DNA from 2 places in the Micromonospora sp. NBRC 110037 genome. Region 1 is predicted to be linked to the other one. Evidence: riboswitches for the same ligand, from Rfam matches in the RefSeq annotation. Region 1 holds a riboswitch; the other holds the start of a gene.
What was found. Region 1 has a riboswitch for cobalamin ahead of A4R25_RS29375 (magnesium chelatase subunit D family protein). Riboswitches for the same ligand answer to the same signal wherever they lie in the genome.

Region 1 (9,065 bases):
AGTCATCCGGCTGGACGAGGCCGCCGCGGCGCTGACCGGGCTCGCCGTACGCTTCGCCGGGCTCGCGGGTGACCGGCCTGACTCACCCTGGCACGTCGACGAGCTGCCCGGCGCCGGCGCCGCGCTGCTGGGCACCGTACTCGACCGTGCCGAGCGGACCCGGGTGAGCACACCTCCACCCGCGCTGGGCAGGATCGTTCAGGATGACGGCCGCGTCACCGCGCACCTCGCGGCTTCCGGCGGCCGAGTGGACGCTCCCCTGCTGGAGGAGATCCGCGCGCTCGGCGCCGGCGAGATCGTCGTCACCCCGTACCGCACCCTGCTCGTCCCCGATCTGGAGAACGCATGAGTCTCACCACACCGGCACGCCGCTACGACTACGTCACCGACGGCGCGGCGATCTACGACGCCTCGTTCGCCACCATCCGTGCCGAGGCCGATCTTTCGGGTGTGCCGGCCGACGCCGAGAAGGTCGCGGTGCGGATGATCCACGCATGCGGCCAGACCGACCTCACCCGCAACCTGGTGATCCACCCCGGCCTGGTGGCCGCCGCCCGCGGGGCGCTGGAGGCGGGGGCGCCGATCCTGACCGACGCGCACATGGTCGCCGCCGGCGTTACCCGCGCCCGCCTGCCCCGTGACAACGAGGTCCGCTGCTTTCTGCACGAACCCGAGGTCCCGGCGCTTGCCCACCGGTGGGCAACGACCCGGTCGGCGGCGGCGGTGTCGCTGTGGACCGACCACCTCGCCGGCGCGGTCGTCGCCTTCGGCAACGCCCCCACGGCCCTGTTCCACCTGCTGGAGATGCTGCGCGACGGCGCGCCACGACCAGCTGCGATCATCGGTACGCCGGTGGGATTCATCGGCGCCGCCGAGTCCAAGCAGGCGCTCATCGACCTCGCCACCGACGCCCCCGGCCTCGACGTGCCCTATCTCGTGGTGACCGGGCGCCGGGGCGGCTCGGCGATGGCCGCCTCCGCGCTCAACGCCCTCGCCCGGGAGGCGGAGTGACCGGGCGGCTGTCCGGCGTCGGGGTCGGCCCGGGTGATCCCGAACTGATCACGCTCAAAGCCGCCCGGCTGATCGGCGCGGCCCAGGTCATCGCCTACCACCAGGGTGTCGGCAAACAGTCCAACGCGCGCCGCATCGCTGCCGGGCTGTTCCCGGACGACGTGATCGAGGAGGCGCTGGTCTATCCGGTGACGACCCAGAGCACCGAGCACCCGGGCGGGTACGCCGGGGCGATGGCCGACTTCTACGCCGAAGCCGCCGAGCGGCTGCGGGCCCACCTTCGTGCGGGCCGCGACGTGGTCGTGCTGGCCGAGGGCGACCCGATGCTCTACGGCTCGTTCATGTACCTGCACGACCGGCTCGCCGGCGAGTTCGACACGCAGGTCGTCGCCGGTGTGCCCGCCTTCGCCGCCGCCACCGCCACCACCGCCCTGCCGCTGGTCCGGCAGACCGACGTGCTGACCGTGCTGCCGGGAACGTTGCCCGAGCCCGAGCTGGCCCGGCGTCTCGCCGACACCGACGGGGCGGTGATCATGAAGCTGGGCCGGACGTTCACCAAGGTCCGCTCGGCGCTCGAGCAGGCCGGGCGCGTCGAGGGCTCCTGGTACGTCGAACGGGCGTCGATGACCGCCGAGCGGGTACTGCCTGTCGCCGACGTGGACCCCGCCACGGTGCCGTACTTCTCGATCGTGCTGGTCCCCGGCGACACCCGGCCCGGAGTGGCCCGTTACGACCTCCCGGCCACCAGGGTCACCGAACCTTATCCCGGTGCCGAGGTCGTCGTCGTGGGCCTCGGCCCCGGTCCCGATCGGTGGCTCTCCCCCGAGGCGTCGCAGGTGCTCGCCGAGGCCGGCCACGTCGTCGGCTACGGCCCGTACGTCCAGCGCGTCGCGCAGCGCCCCGGACTCGTCCGCCACGCCTCCGGCAACACGGTCGAGCTCGAGCGGGCCCGGCAGGCGCTCGAACTGGCGCTCGCCGGTGAGCGCGTCGCGGTCGTCTCCGGCGGTGACGCGGGCGTCTTCGGCATGGCGTCGGCGGTGTTCGAGGCCGCGGAGGACCCCCGCTACGCCGGCGTCGCCATCCGTGTCGTACCCGGGATCTCCGCCGTCCAGGCGGTCGCGGCGCGCGCGGGCGCGCCGATCGGGGCCGATTTCGCGGTGATGAGCCTGTCGGACCGGCTCAAGCCGTGGGAGGTCGTGGTCAAGCGGCTGCGCGCTGTCGCCGAGGCGGATTTGGTGCTGGCCCTCTACAACCCGCGCTCACGCTCACGCACCGAACAGGTCGCGCAGGCCCGGGCCGTGCTGCTGGAGCACAAGTCCCCCCGGACGGTCGTGGTCGTGGGCCGCGACATCGGCCGGGCCGGGGAGAGTCTCACCGTCACCTCGCTCGGCGAACTGGACCCCGGCAGCATCGACATGAAATGCCTGTTGATCATCGGCGCCTCGGCGACGCGAGTCACCGCGGCCGGACGTGTCTGGAGCCCGCGCTTCGTGCCCTGATCAGCCGCGCACGCGGCGCTCGCGACCGGCCGAGTAGAGGAACGACTCGCCGCCACGGACGTCCCCGGCCAGCGCCGGGCCGACCAGGATGACCGCTGCCTGTCGCAGACCGGCCTGCTCGACCCGGCCGCCGATGTCGGCCAGCGTGCCGCGCAGGATGAGCTCCTGCGGCTGCGACACCCGGTGCACCACGACTATGGGGCAGTCGTGGCCGTAGTAGCCGGCCAGTTCGGCGGCCAGCTCGCGGGTACGCGTGACCGCCAGGTGCAGGGCGAGCGTCGCGCCGGTCGCGGCGAACGCGGCGAGCTTCTCTCCCGACGGCATGACCGTGGACCGGGCCTGCGCGCGGGTGAGCACGACCGACTGGGCCAGCTCCGGGACGGTCAGCTCGGCGCCGACGGCGGCGGCAGCAGCCGCATAGGCCGGCACGCCGGGCGTGACGTCCCACGGGACCCGGGCGGCGTCGAGCCGGCGTGCCTGCTCGTGCACCGCCGAGTACAGCGACGGGTCACCGGAGCACAGCCGTACGACCTCGGACCCGTCGGCGTGTGCCTGGACCAGGTGCGTGGTGATCTGGTCCAGGTCGAGGTGCTGGGTGTCGATCAGCCGGGCGTCGTCACGGCAGTGCTCCAGCACCTCGGCGTCGAGGTACGTGCCCGGGTACAGGCACACGTCGGCGGACTCGAGCAGGCGTACCGCGCGGAGGGTGAGCAGGTCGGCGGCGCCGGGCCCGGCCCCGACGAAATGGACGGTCATGAATCTCCCTTGACGATGGACCACTGGCTGACTGCCCGTGCGGGCGTCCAGCCGGTGAAGCCGCCGAGCGGTTCGGCGCGTTCGACGTGCAGGCGGACGAGTTCACCGCCGCGCCGGCTGTGCTGCTTCAGCAGCACCGCCTCGGTCTCGGCGGTGACACCGTGCACGACGAGCCGTCCACCGGCGCCGAGCGCATCCCAGCAGGTGTCCAGCACGCCGGGGACGGTGGCCCCGCCGCCGACGAACACCGCGTCGGGACGGTCCAGGCCGGACAGGGCCCCGGGCGCCGAACCCTCGACCAGACACAGACCCGGCACGCCGAGGGCAGCGGCGTTGCGGTGCACCAGCGCGGCCCGGTCGGAGCGGGGCTCCACCGCGATCGTCCGTGCCGTCGGCCAGGCCCGCATCCACTCCACACCGATCGAGCCGCTGCCGGCGCCGACGTCCCACAGCAGCTGACCGGGCGCGGGCGCGAGCCGGGCCAGGGCACTGGCCCGCAGGTCACGTTTGGTGATCTGCCCGCCGTGCTCGAACGCGTCGTCGGGCAACACGCCGCCCGAGGCCCAGCCCGGACCGGCACCGCGAGCTTCGACAGCGAGAACGTTCAACCGCGGCACGTCGTTCAGGTCCCACCCGGCCGCGGTGGTCGCGGTACACGACTCACCGGCGGCACCGAGGTCACCGAGCACGACCAGCCTGGACTGCCCCCAACCGAGCCCGGTCAGCACCGCGGCCACGGCCGCGGGTGTCGTCTCGTCGCTGGACAGCACGAGCAGCCGGCGCCCGGCCGAGAGCGCAGGCACGATCAGCCGTAGGTCCCGGCCGACCAGGCTGACCGTGGTGACGGACTCGGCCGGCCATCCGAGACGTGCTCGGGCGAGGGCTACCGAGGAGACCCCGGGCACGATCGTCACGCGCTCCGGGCCCAGGACGTCCAGCAGCGTCGTGCCGATACCCGACACGAGCGGGTCGCCGGAGGCCAGCACGACAACCGGCCCTCGCGCGGAGGCGAGCACACCTGGCAGATTGTCCCGCAGCGGCGACGGCCACGCCACGCGCTGCTGGCCGTCGACGGGCGGCACCGCCTCGAGGTGCCGCCGCCCGCCGAGCAGCGTCGCGGCCGCCCGCACCAGCGCCCGGGACGGCTCCGGCAGACCCACCCACCCGTCAGCCCCGATCCCCACCACGGTCACCCGCTCCTCCATGGAGATGCACCCTAGCCGCCCACCGGCCCTTGCCCCGGCCACCGGGGCGTCTATGGTGATGCACAGGTTCGAGGTGCCCCACGACCGTGGTCGCGGGGAGAATCTGGGAAGCCGGTGAGAATCCGGCACAGGGCCCGCTGCGGTGATCCAGGCATTGACCTGGGAAGTCCGAAGACCGGCCTCGATCCGATCCACGGCGCATGCCGCGTCGTGGACCGCCATGGCAGATCGAGCGGGAGCCCTACATGCCAGCGCAGTACCCCTTTTGTGCCGTCGTCGGCGCCGACGACATGACTCTCGCCCTCACCCTGGTCGCGATCGATCCGCTCATCGGCGGTGTCCTGATCCGCGGGGAGAAGGGCACTGCCAAGACCACTACCGTGCGCGGCCTCGCCGAGGTGCTCCCGGCGGTACGGGTCTATGCGGGCGACCGGTTCTCCATCGACCCGGACGATCCCTCGGCGGTCTGCCCCGACGGGCCGTTCGACGTGCCCACGCCCGTCGTCGAACGGCCGGTACGCCTCGTCGAACTACCCGTCGGAGCCGGCGACGACCGGGTGACCGGATCGCTGAAGCTCGATGCCGCGCTGCGAGACGGCGTCGTCGCGTTCGAGCCTGGCCTGCTGGCCCGGGCCCATCGTGGCCTGCTGTACGTCGACGAGGTCAACCTGCTGCCGGACCACCTGGTCGACCTGCTGCTCGACGCCGCGGCGACCGGCCGGGTCAGCGTCGAACGCGACGGTGTCTCGGTCGAGCATGCCTCCCGGTTCGTGTTGATCGGCACGATGAACCCGGAGGAGGGCGAACTGCGCCCGCAGCTGCTCGACCGGTTCGGCCTGACGGTCGAGGTCGCCGCCCCGCGTGACCCCGTCCTGCGGGTGCAGGCGGTCCGCCGCCGGCTCGCATTCGACGCCGACCCGGAGGGCTTCGCCACACGCTGGGCCGGCGAGCAGGAAGCCCTGCGCACCCGGCTGGCCGCCGCCCGGCGCTCGCTGGCCGGTGTCGTGCTCGACGACGAGACGCTGACCAGGATCGCCGAGCTGTGCGCCGCGTTCGACGTGGACGGCCTGCGTGCGGACCTCGTCACCGCTCGCGCCGCCGCGGCGCACGCGGCCTGGCGGGGACGTACGCGAGTGACACTCGAGGACATCCGCATCGCCGCCCGTCTCGCGCTGCCGCACCGCCGCCGCCGCAACCCCTTCGACGAGCCCGGCCTGGACCAGGACCGCCTGGACGACCTACTCGGCCACAACGACCCCGACCCCGGACCCGACGGTCCCGGCGGCGGTCTGCCCGACGACACCGGGCACGACGGATCGGCCGGGGACGTGCCCGGCTCTCCCGGCGAGAGCCCGCCCGTACCGGAGCCCGAACGGCAGGCCGCCACATCGATGGCATCCGCGGGCGAGCCCGCACGTGCCCGCTTGCTGGTCGTGAAAGGAACCGGCGACGGTCAGGCCGGCCGGCGGTCCCGGGCACGAACACCGCAGGGCCGTGTCGCCGGGCAGCGGCGGCGCACGTCCGGCGACGGCCGGCTGCACCTGCCGGGCACCATCACCGCGGCGGCGCCGCATCAGCATTCCCGGGGTGGCTTGACCGGCGGTCGCGGCCTCGCGCTCGTGCCCGGCGACCTGCGCCGGGCCGAGACCGTCGGGCGCGAGTCGAACCTCGTGCTGCTGTGCGTGGACGCGTCCGGTTCGATGGCGGCCCGCCGCCGCATGGAGCAGGTCAAGACCGCTGTGCTGTCGCTGCTGCTGGACGCCTACCGCCGCCGGGACAAGGTCGCACTGGTGACGTTCCGCCGGCACACCGCCGAGGTCGTCCTGCCACCGACCGGCTCGGTCGACGTCGCCTCCCGCCGCCTGGCCGACCTACCGGCCGGTGGCCGGACCCCGCTCGCGGAGGGCCTGGAACGCAGTGGGGAGGTGCTGCGCCGGGAGGCGCTGCGCGACCCGTCCCGCCGGCCCCTGCTCGTCGTGGTGACCGACGGCCGCGCCACCTCCGGCCCGGACCCGCTGGGTCGTGCCCACCGCGCCGCCGCCGCGCTCGCCACCAGCGGTGTCCAGGTCGTCGTCGTGGACTGCGAGACCGGACGATTCCGGCTCGGCCTCGCCGCCCGGCTTGCCACTCATCTGAGGGCCGAGCACGTGCCGCTCGGTGAAGTGACCGCCGACGGGCTCACCGGGGTCGTTCGCACGGCGACCGCTCCGCGGGCGGGGGTGGCCTGATGCCGCAGGGTAAGCCGCTCACCGTCCCGGACGACGGCAGCACCACCCGCCAGCGGCGCAACCGGCCGCTGCTGATGGTCCACACCGGAAACGGCAAGGGCAAGTCGACCGCCGCCTTCGGTATGGCGATGCGCGCTTGGAACCAGGGCTGGGACATCGGGGTGTTCCAGTTCGTGAAGTCGGCCAAGTGGCGCATCGGGGAGCAGACCGTCCTGGAGAGGCTCGGGCTGCTGCACGAGCAGACCGGCGAAGGCGGGCCAGTCGAGTGGCACAAAATGGGCTCCGGATGGTCCTGGAGCCGTAAGAGCGGCACCGAGGCGGACCACGCCGCGGACGCCGCCGAGGGCTGGGCGGAGGTGAAGCGCCGTATCCAGGCGGAACGGCACCAGCTCTACATCCTGGACGAGTTCACCTATCCGATGCAGTGGGGCTGGGTCGACGTCGGCGACGTCGTGGAGACACTGGTCCACCGTCCCGGCCGTCAGCACGTGATCGTCACCGGGCGCCGGGCCGACCACCGGCTGATCGAGGCAGCCGATCTGGTGACCGAGATGCAGCACGTCAAGCACCCGATGGACGTCGGCCAGAAGGGCCAACGAGGCATCGAATGGTGAGCCTTCCGCGGCTGATCGTCGCGGCGCCGGCCTCCGGCCACGGCAAGACCACGGTCGCGACCGGGCTCATGGCCGCGCTGGCCGCGCGCGGGCACACCGTGTCGGGGCACAAGGTGGGGCCCGACTACATCGACCCCGGCTACCACGCGCTGGCCACCGGACGCCCCGGCCGCAACCTCGACCCGCACCTGACCGACCCCTCACTCGTGATCCCGCTGCTGCTGCACGGCGCACGCGACGCGGACATCGCCATCGTCGAAGGGGTCATGGGCCTGTTCGACGGCCGCATCGGCGGCGACGGTTTCGCCTCTACCGCGCACCTCGCGGCCCTGACCGCCACCCCGATCCTGCTGGTCGTGGACGTCTCGCACACCTCGCGCAGCGTAGGGGCCGTCGTGCACGGAATGGGCACGTTCGAGGCCGGCGTCACCGTCGCGGGTGTCGTGCTCAACAAAGCCGGGTCCGCCCGCCACGCCGCCGAGGCGGCCCGGGCGGTGGAATCCACCGGCGTACCGGTGCTCGGGATCCTGCACCGCGACCAGGGTGTCAGCGCCCCGTCGCGCCACCTCGGGCTCGTGCCGGCAGCCGAACGTGAGGAGGCCGCCGCCGCCCTGGACGTGCTGGCCGAGCAGATCGCCCGCCACGTGGACCTCGATGCGGTGCTGCAGGTGGCACGCACCGCACCCGATCTGGACGCCCAGCCATGGGATCCCGCCGCGCACGTCCGGCGGCTGGGCGCCGGATCACCGGTGGTTGCGGTCGCGGCCGGGCGTGCCTTCACCTTCCGGTACGCCGAGACGACCGAGCTGCTGCAGGCGGCGGGCTGCACCGTCGTTCCGTTCGACCCGGCCCGCGACCAGCGGCTTCCCGCCGGGACACGCGGGTTGTACCTCGGTGGGGGGTTCCCCGAGGTACACGCGTCCACGCTGAGCGCCAACACGACGCTGCGCCACGAACTGCGCCAGGCCGTCCTCGACGGCGTCCCCACCGTCGCCGAGTGCGCCGGCCTGCTGTATCTGTGCCGCTCCGTCGACGGCCATCCCATGGTCGGGGCGCTCGACGCCGAAGCAGTCATGACGCCGCGCCTCACCCTCGCGTACCACCGTGCCGGACTCGGCTCGGACCAGCTGCTCGGCGAGCGGGGAACCGCTGCCACCGGCCACGAATTCCACCGCACCACCGTCACACCCGGTCACGGCGAGCACCCCGCCTGGCGCATCGAGGGCCGCAATGCCGGATTCGCCTCCCCCAGCCTCAGCGCGTCCTATCTGCACGTGCATTGGGCTGGGCACCCGCATCTGGCCCAGTCGTTCACCGAGGCCGTACACCGGACGGCTGTCTCCTCAGCACGTTAGGAATCACCGTCACATGCAGCTGAACCTTACCGGCCGTAGCGTGCTCGTCCTCGACGGGAGCGCACCCGCCGCCGTCACGGTCAGTGCGCTGCTGCACAAGCGGGCCCTGGTCACCGTCGCCGCGCCGGCCGTGTGCGCCGCGCTGGAGGACCTCGCCCTCCGCGGGCGCCTGACCTGGGTCACCACCCCGGTCGACGAGAGCCGGTTCGACGTCGTGCTGCGTACCGTCGCACCCTCGGAGGCCGGGTCGGCGGCAGCGGTCCGAACGGCCGGACACGTCACGCTGGTCGGCGCCGGCCCGGGCGATCCGGGGCTGGTCACCGTCGCCGGACGCGCGGCCGTCAAGCAGGCCGACGTGATCCTCACCGACCGGCTCGCCCCGTGGGAGGCCCTGAAG
Region 2 (10,435 bases), on a different contig from region 1:
TCGGGGTGGGCGAGCCGTCCGGATCGGGCACCGTGGCCCAGGTGAACGTGCCGGAGGTGGCCGTACCGGCGCGGAGGACCTGGAGGGTTCCGGCGGACAGGTCGCCCCAGGTGGCCGGCACGAAGCGGTAGAACTTGCCGTCGGTCTCGTCCTCGGTCAGGTAGACCACGCGGCGGACCGGGTCGGCCGCGGCCGCCTCGTGCTTGAACCGGCCCATCGCGGGACGCGCCACCGCGGTCCCGCCGAGAGGGTACGTCTCGAAGACACGTCCCAGGGACACCTCCTCGCAGGAGAGCCAGGTGTTCCACGGTGTCTTGCCACCGGCGCAGTTGTTGTTGGTGCCGGAGAGGATCCGCGACGCCCCGACCACGGCCCCGCTGGAGTTGAAAACGAGTCGCGAGACGCCGCCACCCGCACCGGCCGACACCTCGGAGTTCGACACGTAGATCCAGCCGCTGCCGTTCGCGAACACGGCGCCACCGTCCGGAGCGTCGTGCCAGGTGTACGACGTCCCCGGCACCGTCCGCCGGGAACGCGCGACGATCGAGCTGGTGAACCCGGCCGGCAACTGGATGCCGTTGGCGTCGGCTGCCTGAAGCCCGCCGTAGGGCCCCGCCGCGTTCTGTGCCGGGGCTCCGTACGCCGCCGACCACGCCGTGAACGGCAGGGCGAGGGCGCCCGCACCGACAACGGTGGCCCGCAACATCGTTCGACGATCCATGGAACCTCCTCCGTAGGTTCCATGGATCCGACCGTGTGGAGCTTACGCACGCCGATCTGTTGGATGAACGTCGATGGACGGCTCGATGTGCGATGTCCCGCCCACGCCGACCCGGTCGAGGGGTCGTACGGGTAGGAGAGGCAGCGGCACCAACCAGCAGTGGGCGCGCGCGGCCGTCTGACCGGCCCTCCGGCCGCGGCCTCCCCTCCCCCGGTCACCGGCGCAGGTGGCCGATGCCGTGCTGGTCGAGCCAGGCGACAGTCCGCGGTACGAACGTCGGCGCCCCCGAGCCGGCGCTGACGTCGGTGGCGACCAGCGGCACCTGGGCGGCGACCGGGAGCAGCGTGGACCGCCAGCAGGCCGGCGTGGCGCAGGCCGAGCGGTCGTCGACGCGCCAGGCGGCGGCCACGCTGCGGCCGTCCGGGTCAGCCGGGCGATATTCCAGCCACCGGCTCAGATCGTTGCCGCCGTCGATCCCGGCGGCGAGGACCAGGTTGAACGAGCCCTGGACGCGAAGCAGGCGGATCTGCTCCTGCACGCCGAAGTTCGGCAGACCGGCGCCGGCGCACTCGGATCCGCCGTCGCGCCAGCAGGTCCAGACCGCCGCGGGATCGGTGCCGCCGGCCGCCGGGAAGTCGTACGGCGAGATGTCGAAGACCACTGCGTTGTCGTCGCCGAACACCTCCGCCGCCGCGCTCCAGAACGTGCGGGTGGCGGAGATGTCGCTCTGCCGCAGCGACACGACGGGTGTGATGCCGGCCCCGACGAGCCGGTCGACGTACCGGGCCGCCTCGTCGAGGTAGCCGACGCGGTTCTGCCGATCGGCAGGGCTGCCGGTGTAGGCGTAGCAGGCGTCGCTCAGCACGACCCGTACCGCGTTGACGCCGCGGGCCCGCAGCGCGCCTACCGACGCGTCGTCGACCGGGCCGTCCCAGTGGATCGGTCCCCATGCGCATTCGCCGGGCGCGGCCGACCGGATGATTCCACGGGGCCGGTACGGCCTCGGACTGGCTGTGACCGTGAGGATGCGGTTGCCGAACGCCTTCAGCGCAGGCGCGGCGCCGGGCGCCTGCGGCGGGAGCACCCGGATGCCGCGGACCTCGGCGGTGGCCTGGGCGCCGCTGCTGTCGTAGGCGGTGGCGGTGACGCGGGTGCCGCTGTTCGCCGCCACGCCGCGCCAGTCGAACGCGTACGGCGCGGTGGTGTCCACGGCGAGCAGCCTGCCGCGCTCGCGGAACTCGACCCGCTCGATCCGCCGGCCGGGCGCCGCCGTGGCCTCGGCACGGATCGGGATGACGCCCGGCGCGGCGAAGAAGTCATTGGGCAGGGGCGAGGTGAGCGCCACCGACGGCCCGCCCGGCAGTGGGCTGGGCCGCGGGCTCCCCGAGGCCGGCGGCGGCGACGAGCCGGTCGGGTCGGCGCCGTCCCCGTCGCACGGCTGGCCGCTCAACACCCAGTCGGTCGGCTCGGGGTCGGCACCCTGGTAGTTGCCGCCGAACCGCACCGTCACCGAGGCGCCGGTCGGCAGCGTGGATCCCGCCGGCGGACGGAGCATGGTCATCGGATACATCTCGCCGCTGCCCAGCGTGTATCCGTCCGGCAGCCGGTCGAGGCCCATGGTGATCGTCTGACCGTTCGCCTGCCGGAACCGCAGCCACCAGTCGGTGACGGGAGCGCCCAGGTTGGTGACGGTGAGCTCGGCCCAGAAGCCGCTGGACCACTCCCGGGTGATGGTGTAGTCCACCGTGCACGCCGTCGCGGCGTAGGCCGGCCGCAGCGCCATCGTCATGGCCCCGCCGACGACGACCGCGGCTGCTGTAGCCAGCGCGAAGATCCTGCGTCGCATCATGCCCCCGTAACATCGACATACATCACTTCATGCAGCCTCGGCGCTCCGGGCACGGCCTGTCAAGGGCTGAACCGGGCCCGGGCCGGGCGGAACGGCGCGGCGTTCCGCCCGGCCGGCGGCTCAGCGTCCGCGCAGCTCGGCCGCGGCGGCGACCAGGTGCTGGAGGGACGCCTCGACCTCGGGATAGCCGCGCGTCTTGAGGCCGCAGTCGGGGTTCACCCACAGCCGCTCGGCCGGCACCGCGGCCACGGCCCGGCGCAGCGCGCCGACGACCTCGTCGTGGGACGGCACCCGGGGTGAGTGGATGTCCCAGACGCCGGGCCCCACACCCCGGCGGTATCCGATCGCGGCGAGGTCGTCGAGGACCTCCATCCGGGAGCGGGATGCCTCGATGCTCGTGACGTCGGCGTCGAGGGCGTCGATGGCCGTGATCACCTCCCCGAACTCCGAGTAGCACAGGTGGGTGTGGATCTGGGTGTCGTCGGCGACTCCGCAGGTGGCCAGGCGGAACGCCCCGACTGCCCAGTCCAGGTACGCCTTCTGGTCCGCCCTGCGCAGTGGCAGCGTCTCACGCAGCGCCGGCTCGTCGACCTGGATGACCCGGATACCGGCTGCCTCGAGATCACGGCACTCGTCGCGCAGGGCGAGCGCGACCTGGTCCGCAGTGTCTGCCAGTGGCTGGTCGCTGCGGACGAACGACCAGGCCAGGATCGTGACCGGGCCGGTGAGCATGCCCTTGACCGGCCGGTCGGTCAGCGACTGCGCGTAGGTGGACCAGTTGACGGTCATCGGCGCCCTGCGTGCCACGTCGCCGTAGATGACGGGCGGACGCACGCATCGGGAGCCGTAGGACTGGACCCAGCCGTGTTCGGTGGCGGCGAACCCGTCCAGCTGCTCGCCGAAGTACTGGACCATGTCGTTTCGTTCCGGCTCGCCGTGCACGAGCACGTCCAGGCCCAGCCGCTCCTGGAGCCGGACGACGTGCTCGACCTCGGCGCGCATCCGCTGCGTGTAGGCGGCGTCGTCGAGACGCCCGGCCCGGTGCTCGGCACGCGCGCGGCGCAGCTCGTCGGTCTGCGGGAACGATCCGATGGTCGTGGTCGGCAGGGGCGGCAGGTTCAGCCGGGCCTGCTGTGCCGCCGCACGCTCCGGGTACGCGCCGCGCTGCCGATCCGTGGCGCGCAGCGCGGCGAGCCGACCGCGTACGGTGTCGTCGCGCCAGGCGGCAGGGGTGGGCGGCAGCGGCTCGGGCAGGGACGTGGTGCCGTTGCGCAGCGCGCGGCCGAGCCGGACGACCTCATCGACCTTCTGCCGGGCGAAGGCGAGCCGCTGACGCAGCGCCGGGTCGAGAGCGGTCTCGGCGGACAGGTCCTCCGGCACGTGCAGCAGCGAGCACGAGGTGGACACGGCGACGTGGTCGGCGAGGGCGGTGACGGCGGCACCGGCCGCCACGGCGGCCCGCAGGTCGGTACGCCAGACGTTGCGGCCGTCGACGAGGCCGGCCACGATCGTCTTGCCGCGCAGCGGTCCCGCACCGGCCAGCCGCCGCAGGTTGCCGGGCCCGGCAACCAGATCCACGCCGACCGCTTCGACCGGCGTGTCGAGCAGGGCGGGCAGCGCGTCACCGAGCTCGCCGAAATAGGTGGCGACGAAGATCGCCGGCCGCTGTTCCACCGCGCCGAGCCGGGTGTACGCCTCCCGCAGCGCGTCGATCTCGGCGGCGCTCCGGTCGGCGACGTAGGCGGGTTCGTCCAGCTGCACCCATCGCACGCCCGCCGCGGCAAGGGATCGCAGGATGCCGGCGTACACGTCGACCAGGTCGGTCAGCCGGTCGAACGGTTCGCCGCGGGCCTCGGTGGGCTTGGCCAGCAGCAGGAATGTCGCCGGCCCGACCAGCACCGGCCGGCTGTCGATTCCCAGCTCGCGGGCCTCGCGGTACTCGCGCAGCGCCTTGTCGGGATTCGCCGCGAAGGTGGTGTCGGAGCCGATCTCGGGAACCAGATAGTGGTAGTTGGTGTCGAACCACTTCGTCAGTTCGAGCGCCGGCTCGGCATCGACGCCCCGGGCCATGGCGAAATAGGTGCCGAGGTCGCCGAGGCCGAGACGGGCGAACCGGCGCGGGATCGCGCCGACGGCGACGGCCGTGTCCAGCACGTGGTCGTAGTAGGAGAACGTGTTGGACGGGATCGCGTCCAGGCGCGCGTCGCGCAGCGTCCGCCACACCTTCGCCCGTAGCGCGGCAGAGGTCGCCGCCAACTCCTCGGCGTCGATCCGGCCCGCCCAGTAGGCCTCGACGGCCCTCTTGAGTTGCCGGTTGCCCCCGATACGCGGATAGCCCAGCACGGTGCTCTGACCGAATGCGGTACTCATGGAGATCCCTTCCCTCGAAGCACACGAGGCCGATCGAGGCGGGGAGGGAAGGGGTACAGACGGCGTACCGGCTTCCGCACCGGCCGTCCCGAGCGACCGTCGGCGGCGCACACCGGACGGTGCGCGCGGTGCGGGCAGGTCTTCGGACTCGCGGGCGCGACCGGATCCACCCGGTCACCTACTGGCCGTCGCTTCCCAGACCTCACGGTCCAGTGCTTCGATGACGGCTGTCGTTCCCACTCACCGCTGCGGGGCAGTCCCGGACTCACACCGGGTTCCCTCTTACGACGCCACACCCTTCACGGGCACGGCGAACCAGCACCGTTGTCCATCGTATGGGGCGGTAAGCCGACGTGGTCGGCGCGTCCGTCCTGCGGGACGGCGAGCCGTCGCGGCGGGTGGCGGGAGCGACTCGCGGTCGCCCCCGCCCCCCGTCGCAGGGCCGGTCAGCCCTTGCGCCACTTCTGGCCGGCCGTGCCCGTGCAGTCCCAGAGCTGGAGCCTCGCGCCGTCGTTGCCGTTCCGGTCCTTGATGTCGACGCACTTGTTGGCCTGAAGGTTGACCAGGTCCCCGGCCGAGTTCAGGGTGAACTGCTGGGCGCCGGTGCCGTTGCAGGTGTAGAGCTGCACCACCGCCCCGTTGGCGGTGGACCCGGCGTCGACGTCCATGCACTTGTTGTTCTGGCTCTTCAGCGCCGTGCCGCTGAACGTCCACTTCTGCGCGTTGGTGTTGTTGCAGTTCCACATCTGCAGCGGCGCGCGGTCGACGAAGTTGGAGCTCGGCACGTCGATGCACTTGTTGCTCCAGTTGCTGACCACGGGCACCCCGGTGGCCGGGTTGCCGCCCCCACCGCCGGTGAACGGGCTGAGGATCAGTCCGGCCGAACGGGGGTCGCCGTCGTGCACCAGTGACTCGAATCCGCCGACGTCGTCGAAGGCGAACGCGTACGCCCGGCCGTCGGTCATGTTGGCGTGGATCAGGCGGGCGTACTGGTTGGTGGGGTTGCTGCGGTAGAAGTCGGCGGCGTTCGTGCTGGGCTGGGTGTCGATGGTGCCGAGCGTGCCTCGGTTGAGGGCGGCGCAGAGCGTGCGCGAGATCGGGCCGACCACCTGGTCGTTCGGCGCGGGCAGGTCGCCGTCGCATCCCCAGACGCTGGCCGAGGAGGGCCGGTTGAAGGAGGCGACCACCTGGCCGCTGCCGTTTGTGAAGGTCATGGTGTTGCCCGAGGTACGGCCGTAGTACCGGATGGCCGGCTGGTCGGCGAAGGGCGCCACGGTCAGCGTCTTCGTGGTGTACGCGTTCCACGCGGAGGCGATGTAGGAGTCCAGATAGGTGGTGCTCAGCAGGCCGGCCCCGGCCGCCTTCCCCGGAGCCAGGACGCGCAGCACGGTCCCGTCGGAGCGGGTGTGGACGGTGTTGGCCCAGCCCGGCTGCGCCCGGATGCCGTCGATGACCGCGTTGCGTCCGTTGGCCACCACGTCGCCGGTGCGCTTGGTGACGCCGTTGGCGCCGGTCACCGTGACCGCGTGCGGGATCGCGAACATGTCGACCTGGGAGCTGTTGAGCCACAGCCCGGAGTCGTTGTAGGTGAACTCGCTCCAGTCGAAGAGGATGTCGCGGTTCGCGTCACCGGCCGCCCAGGGCGCGGGCTGCACCAGCCCGTCCGGGGTGAGGAAGAACTTCAGCTTCTGCCCGAGGGCGAAGTAGGCCCGGCCGGAGAAGCCCCGGGGGAACTGGATCGTGGTGCTACCGCCGTTGCCGGGGCCCGGTATGGAGACGTCCGGCGCGGGCGACGGCGGGATCTGCCCGCCGCTCCACGGCACGAAGGCGCCACCGGCGGTGACGTAGCCGAGCCGGCCGGAGGAGAGCTGGACGCCGATGACGTAGAGGTAGACCGGGTCGGTGCGACCGGTGGTGTTAGTGACGGTGACGGGTAGCAACGCCGGTCCGACCGCGTGGGCGGGCGTGGCGACGACGGTGCCCGCGAGCCCGGCGAGCAGTGCGGACGCGGCGGCGAGCAGCTTTCTTCGAAGACGCATGGCGACACCTCGCTGGAGACAGGGACGGGAGAGCGCTCTCTCAGCAGGGTCCAATTGTTAATATTGTTTGTCAATAGGCGATCACCGATGGATGCGAGACCGTCACGGGCGGGGCACCCGCCGTGCAGCGGTCGGGTCCGGCGGGACGACGTGCTTGGCGGTCTCGTTGGCGGCGACGTTGACCAGGGTGACCGCGGCGAGGGCCGCCAGCACCACCGGCGGGAGCGCGGCGAGTCCGAGTGGCGCGGACAGTGGGCTGAAGGGCAGCGCGACGGTGACCGTGATGAGCAACAGTCCGGTGCCGGCGAGCGCGGCGGAGGGGCGGCTGCGCAGGAAACTCCGATTGGAGCGCAGCACCAGCAGCGCGATGATCTCGGTGGCGGTGAACTGGACGAACCAGGCGGCGCGGAAGACGTCGGTCGACACGTGCCACCACCAGCGCAGGGCGCCGAGTACGAGGAGGTCCACGGCGATGCTGATCGAGCCGTACACCAGCATGAACCTGCGGATGGTCCGGACGTCGACGGTACGCGGATGCTGGATCTGCTCGGCATCGGCGTAGTCGGTGGACAGGGTGGTGTAGGGGATGTCGGAGAGGAAGTTGAGCAGCAGGACCTGACGGGGCAGCAGCGGCAGGAAGGGCAGCAGGAGCGCGGCGATGCTCATGCTGACGACGTTGCCGAAGGACGCGCTGGTGTTGACCCGGATGTACTTCAAGGTGTTGGTGAACGTGCGGCGGCCGAGGCGGATGCCGTCGGCTATCACGTCGAGGTTCTTGTCGAGCAGCACGATCGCCGCGGCCTGTTTGGCGACGTCGACAGCGGTGTCGACGGAGATGCCGACGTCGGCGGCGTGCAGCGCGGGAGCGTCGTTGATGCCGTCGCCGAGAAACCCGACGACGTCGCCGCGTTGGCGCAGCGCGGTCAGGATGCGTTCCTTCTGCAGCGGGTCCACCTCGGCGAACACGGTGACGTCGGTGATCCGCTCCGGCAACTGGTCGTCGGGGCAGGCGGCGAGGTCGGCGCCGACGAGCGGTTCGCCGGCGAGGTCGACGCTGGCGGCGACGTGCCGGGCGGCGTGCCGGTTGTCGCCGGTGACCAGTCGGACCGTGACGCCCATGTCAGCGAGCCGGCGGATGGCGGCGGCGGCGTCTGCGCGGGGTGGGTCCTGGAAGGCGAGCAGCCCGACCAGCGTCATCTCCCGTTCGTCGGCGACGGCGACGGCGGTGGCGCCGGGCATGGCTCGCACGGCGAGGCCCAGCACCCGGTCGCCCTGGTCGCTGAGCGCGGCGAACCGTCGCAGGACCCGCTCGCGTACCTCGTCCAGCGGTACCGTGCCCGCGGCGGTGCGTGCGGTGGCGCACACGTCGAGCACCGCGCGTAGCGCACCCTTGGTGACCAGGATCGGTTCGTCTCCGTCGCGCACCAGCAGGGACAGGCGCTGGCGGGTGAAGTCGTAGGGCGCCTCGGCGATGCGGGTGCCCGGGTCGGCGGGTGGTTGCCCCCTCATGATCGCCGTGTCGACAGGGTTGGGAAATCCACGCTGGAGGCCGGCGTTGAGCCTCGCGAGCCGGGCCACCTCGGCGTCCGGCTCACCGTCGACCGAGAGGCAGCCGGTGAGGGTGACCGTGCCGGCGGTGAGGGTGCCGGTCTTGTCGGTCAGCAGCACGGTCATGGCGCCGAAGTCCTCGATGACCTCGAGGCGCTTGACGATGACCCGGTGCGCGGCCATCGCACGGGCGCCGGCGGAGAGGCTGACCGCGACGATCGCCGGCAGCATCTGCGGGGTCAGCCCGACGGCGAGGGCGAGCGAGAACAGCAGGGAGTCGATGACCGGGCGGTGCAGCAGCAGATTGGCGACGAAGATGCCGACCAGCAGGACCACCATGATCCGCACGAGCAGCAGCCCGAAGCGGGTCAGCCCGCGCTGGAAGCCGGTGCTGGCGGGGCGGGAGGCGACCCGGCGGGACACCGCTCCGAAGGTGCTGTCGCGGCCGGTGCGCATCACCACCGCGCGCGCGGTGCCGCTGGCCACGTGCGTACCCATCCACAGCGCGTTGCCGCGCGCGGTCAGCTCCGCGTCCGGCGGCGACGGGTCGTCCGACTTGGGTACGGGGAACGACTCACCGGTAAGCACCGCCTGGTCGACCTGCAGACGTTCCGCCTCAACGATCCGGCAGTCCGCCGGGACGACGTCCCCGGCGCGCAGCACCACGAGGTCGCCGACGACGACCTCCTCGACCGGTACGGACACCTCACGCCCGTCGCGGATCACCTCGGTGTCCACCCGGACCCGGGCCTGCAACGCGTCGACGGCCCGCCCGGCGGCGTGTTCCTGCCAGAAGCCGAGGCCACCGCTGGCCGCGACGATGGCCAGGATGATGGTGCCGTCGATCAGATCCCCGACGGCCATCGACAGCAGGGTCGCGGCAATCAGGATCAGGATGATCGGGCTGGTGAACTGCGACAGCAGGAGCCGCCAGCCCCGCCTGGCGCCCGCGTCGACCCGGTTGGGCCCGTGCTCGCGCAGCAGGGCGGCGGCGCGTTCACCGGTGAGCCCGGCCGTGGAGGCTCCGACGGCGGCCACGGCCTGCGGCAGCGGCCCGGCCCAGAACGCCGCGCGCCCGTCGTCTGCTCGCCCCACTGCGCACTCCGCGGTCGCCGGCCACCCCCACGAGTGACGCTACCGATCCGCCCCACAGCGCGCGGGTGATTGGCCTGCCCGCTCACCGTCGGCCGGTTCGCGCCGTGCCCTCTGCCACGCCCGCAGCGCCACGCCGACGCCGATCAGGGCCAGCAGCGCCCACTCCCCGATGCCCAGTTCCCGTTCCAGATAGCGGTAGGAGGCGGCGCCCAGGTAGCCCAGCAGCGCCACGGCCGCTGCCCACACCAGGCCGCCGGCCAGGTTCGCCCGCAGGAACACCGGCCACCGCATCCCACCGGCGCCGGCGATCATGGGAACCACGGCGCGCAGCACCGCCACCCAGCGTCCGATGAGCACCGCCCACGCCCCGCGGCGGGCGACCAGGCGGCGGGCCCGCGCGATGTCGAGGCGCCGGCGCAGCACTCGCGGGGCGCGGGCGAGCACACCCGCGCCGTACCGGCGGCCGAGGGCGTACCCGGCCTGGTCACCGAGACAGGCCCCGGCCGCCCCGGCGGCCACCACCGCCCACAGCGGCAGCGCGCCACCGTGGGCCACCAGCCCGCCGATCAGGATCGCTGTCTCACCCGGTACGACCAGCCCGAGCAGCGTCGAGGACTCCAGGGCCGGCAGGACGATCACCAGGGTCAGGACGAGCAGCGGCGGCAGCCCCACGAGCACCGCCATGATCCTGTCCACCCGATGATTGTCGCCCCGGAGAGTGGCCGGTGAGAGAGAAGCGCCTCCCGCGGGCGGACGAACCGTAGGGTTCGGGTCGACGGCAGGGACGGTGCCGGACGAGGGGCGGCCGAGGAC

Region 2: it holds a riboswitch for cobalamin, as region 1 does, so the genes downstream of both, metE (5-methyltetrahydropteroyltriglutamate--homocysteine S-methyltransferase) here and A4R25_RS29375 (magnesium chelatase subunit D family protein) in region 1, are expected to answer to the same signal.

The regions. Positions count from the first base shown of each region.
Region 1 covers NZ_BBVA01000016.1:48,712-57,776, reverse strand. The annotation lists gene A4R25_RS29400 (sulfite reductase subunit beta) at 1-349, shown strand, start outside; gene A4R25_RS29395 (precorrin-8X methylmutase) at 346-1,011, shown strand; gene A4R25_RS29390 (precorrin-2 C(20)-methyltransferase) at 1,008-2,510, shown strand; gene A4R25_RS29385 (cobalt-precorrin-4/precorrin-4 C(11)-methyltransferase) at 2,511-3,266, opposite strand; gene A4R25_RS29380 (bifunctional cobalt-precorrin-7 (C(5))-methyltransferase/cobalt-precorrin-6B (C(15))-methyltransferase) at 3,263-4,471, opposite strand; cobalamin riboswitch at 4,526-4,670, shown strand; gene A4R25_RS29375 (magnesium chelatase subunit D family protein) at 4,717-6,699, shown strand; gene cobO (cob(I)yrinic acid a,c-diamide adenosyltransferase) at 6,699-7,313, shown strand; gene A4R25_RS29365 (cobyrinate a,c-diamide synthase) at 7,307-8,668, shown strand; gene cobA (uroporphyrinogen-III C-methyltransferase) at 8,682-9,065, shown strand, end outside.
Region 2 covers NZ_BBVA01000002.1:733,270-743,704, reverse strand. The annotation lists gene A4R25_RS02590 (alkaline phosphatase PhoX) at 1-721, opposite strand, end outside; gene A4R25_RS02585 (Ig-like domain-containing protein) at 936-2,570, opposite strand; gene metE (5-methyltetrahydropteroyltriglutamate--homocysteine S-methyltransferase) at 2,691-4,940, opposite strand; cobalamin riboswitch at 5,056-5,275, opposite strand; gene A4R25_RS02575 (beta-1,3-glucanase family protein) at 5,387-6,979, opposite strand; gene mgtA (magnesium-translocating P-type ATPase) at 7,082-9,622, opposite strand; gene A4R25_RS02565 (DedA family protein) at 9,662-10,318, opposite strand.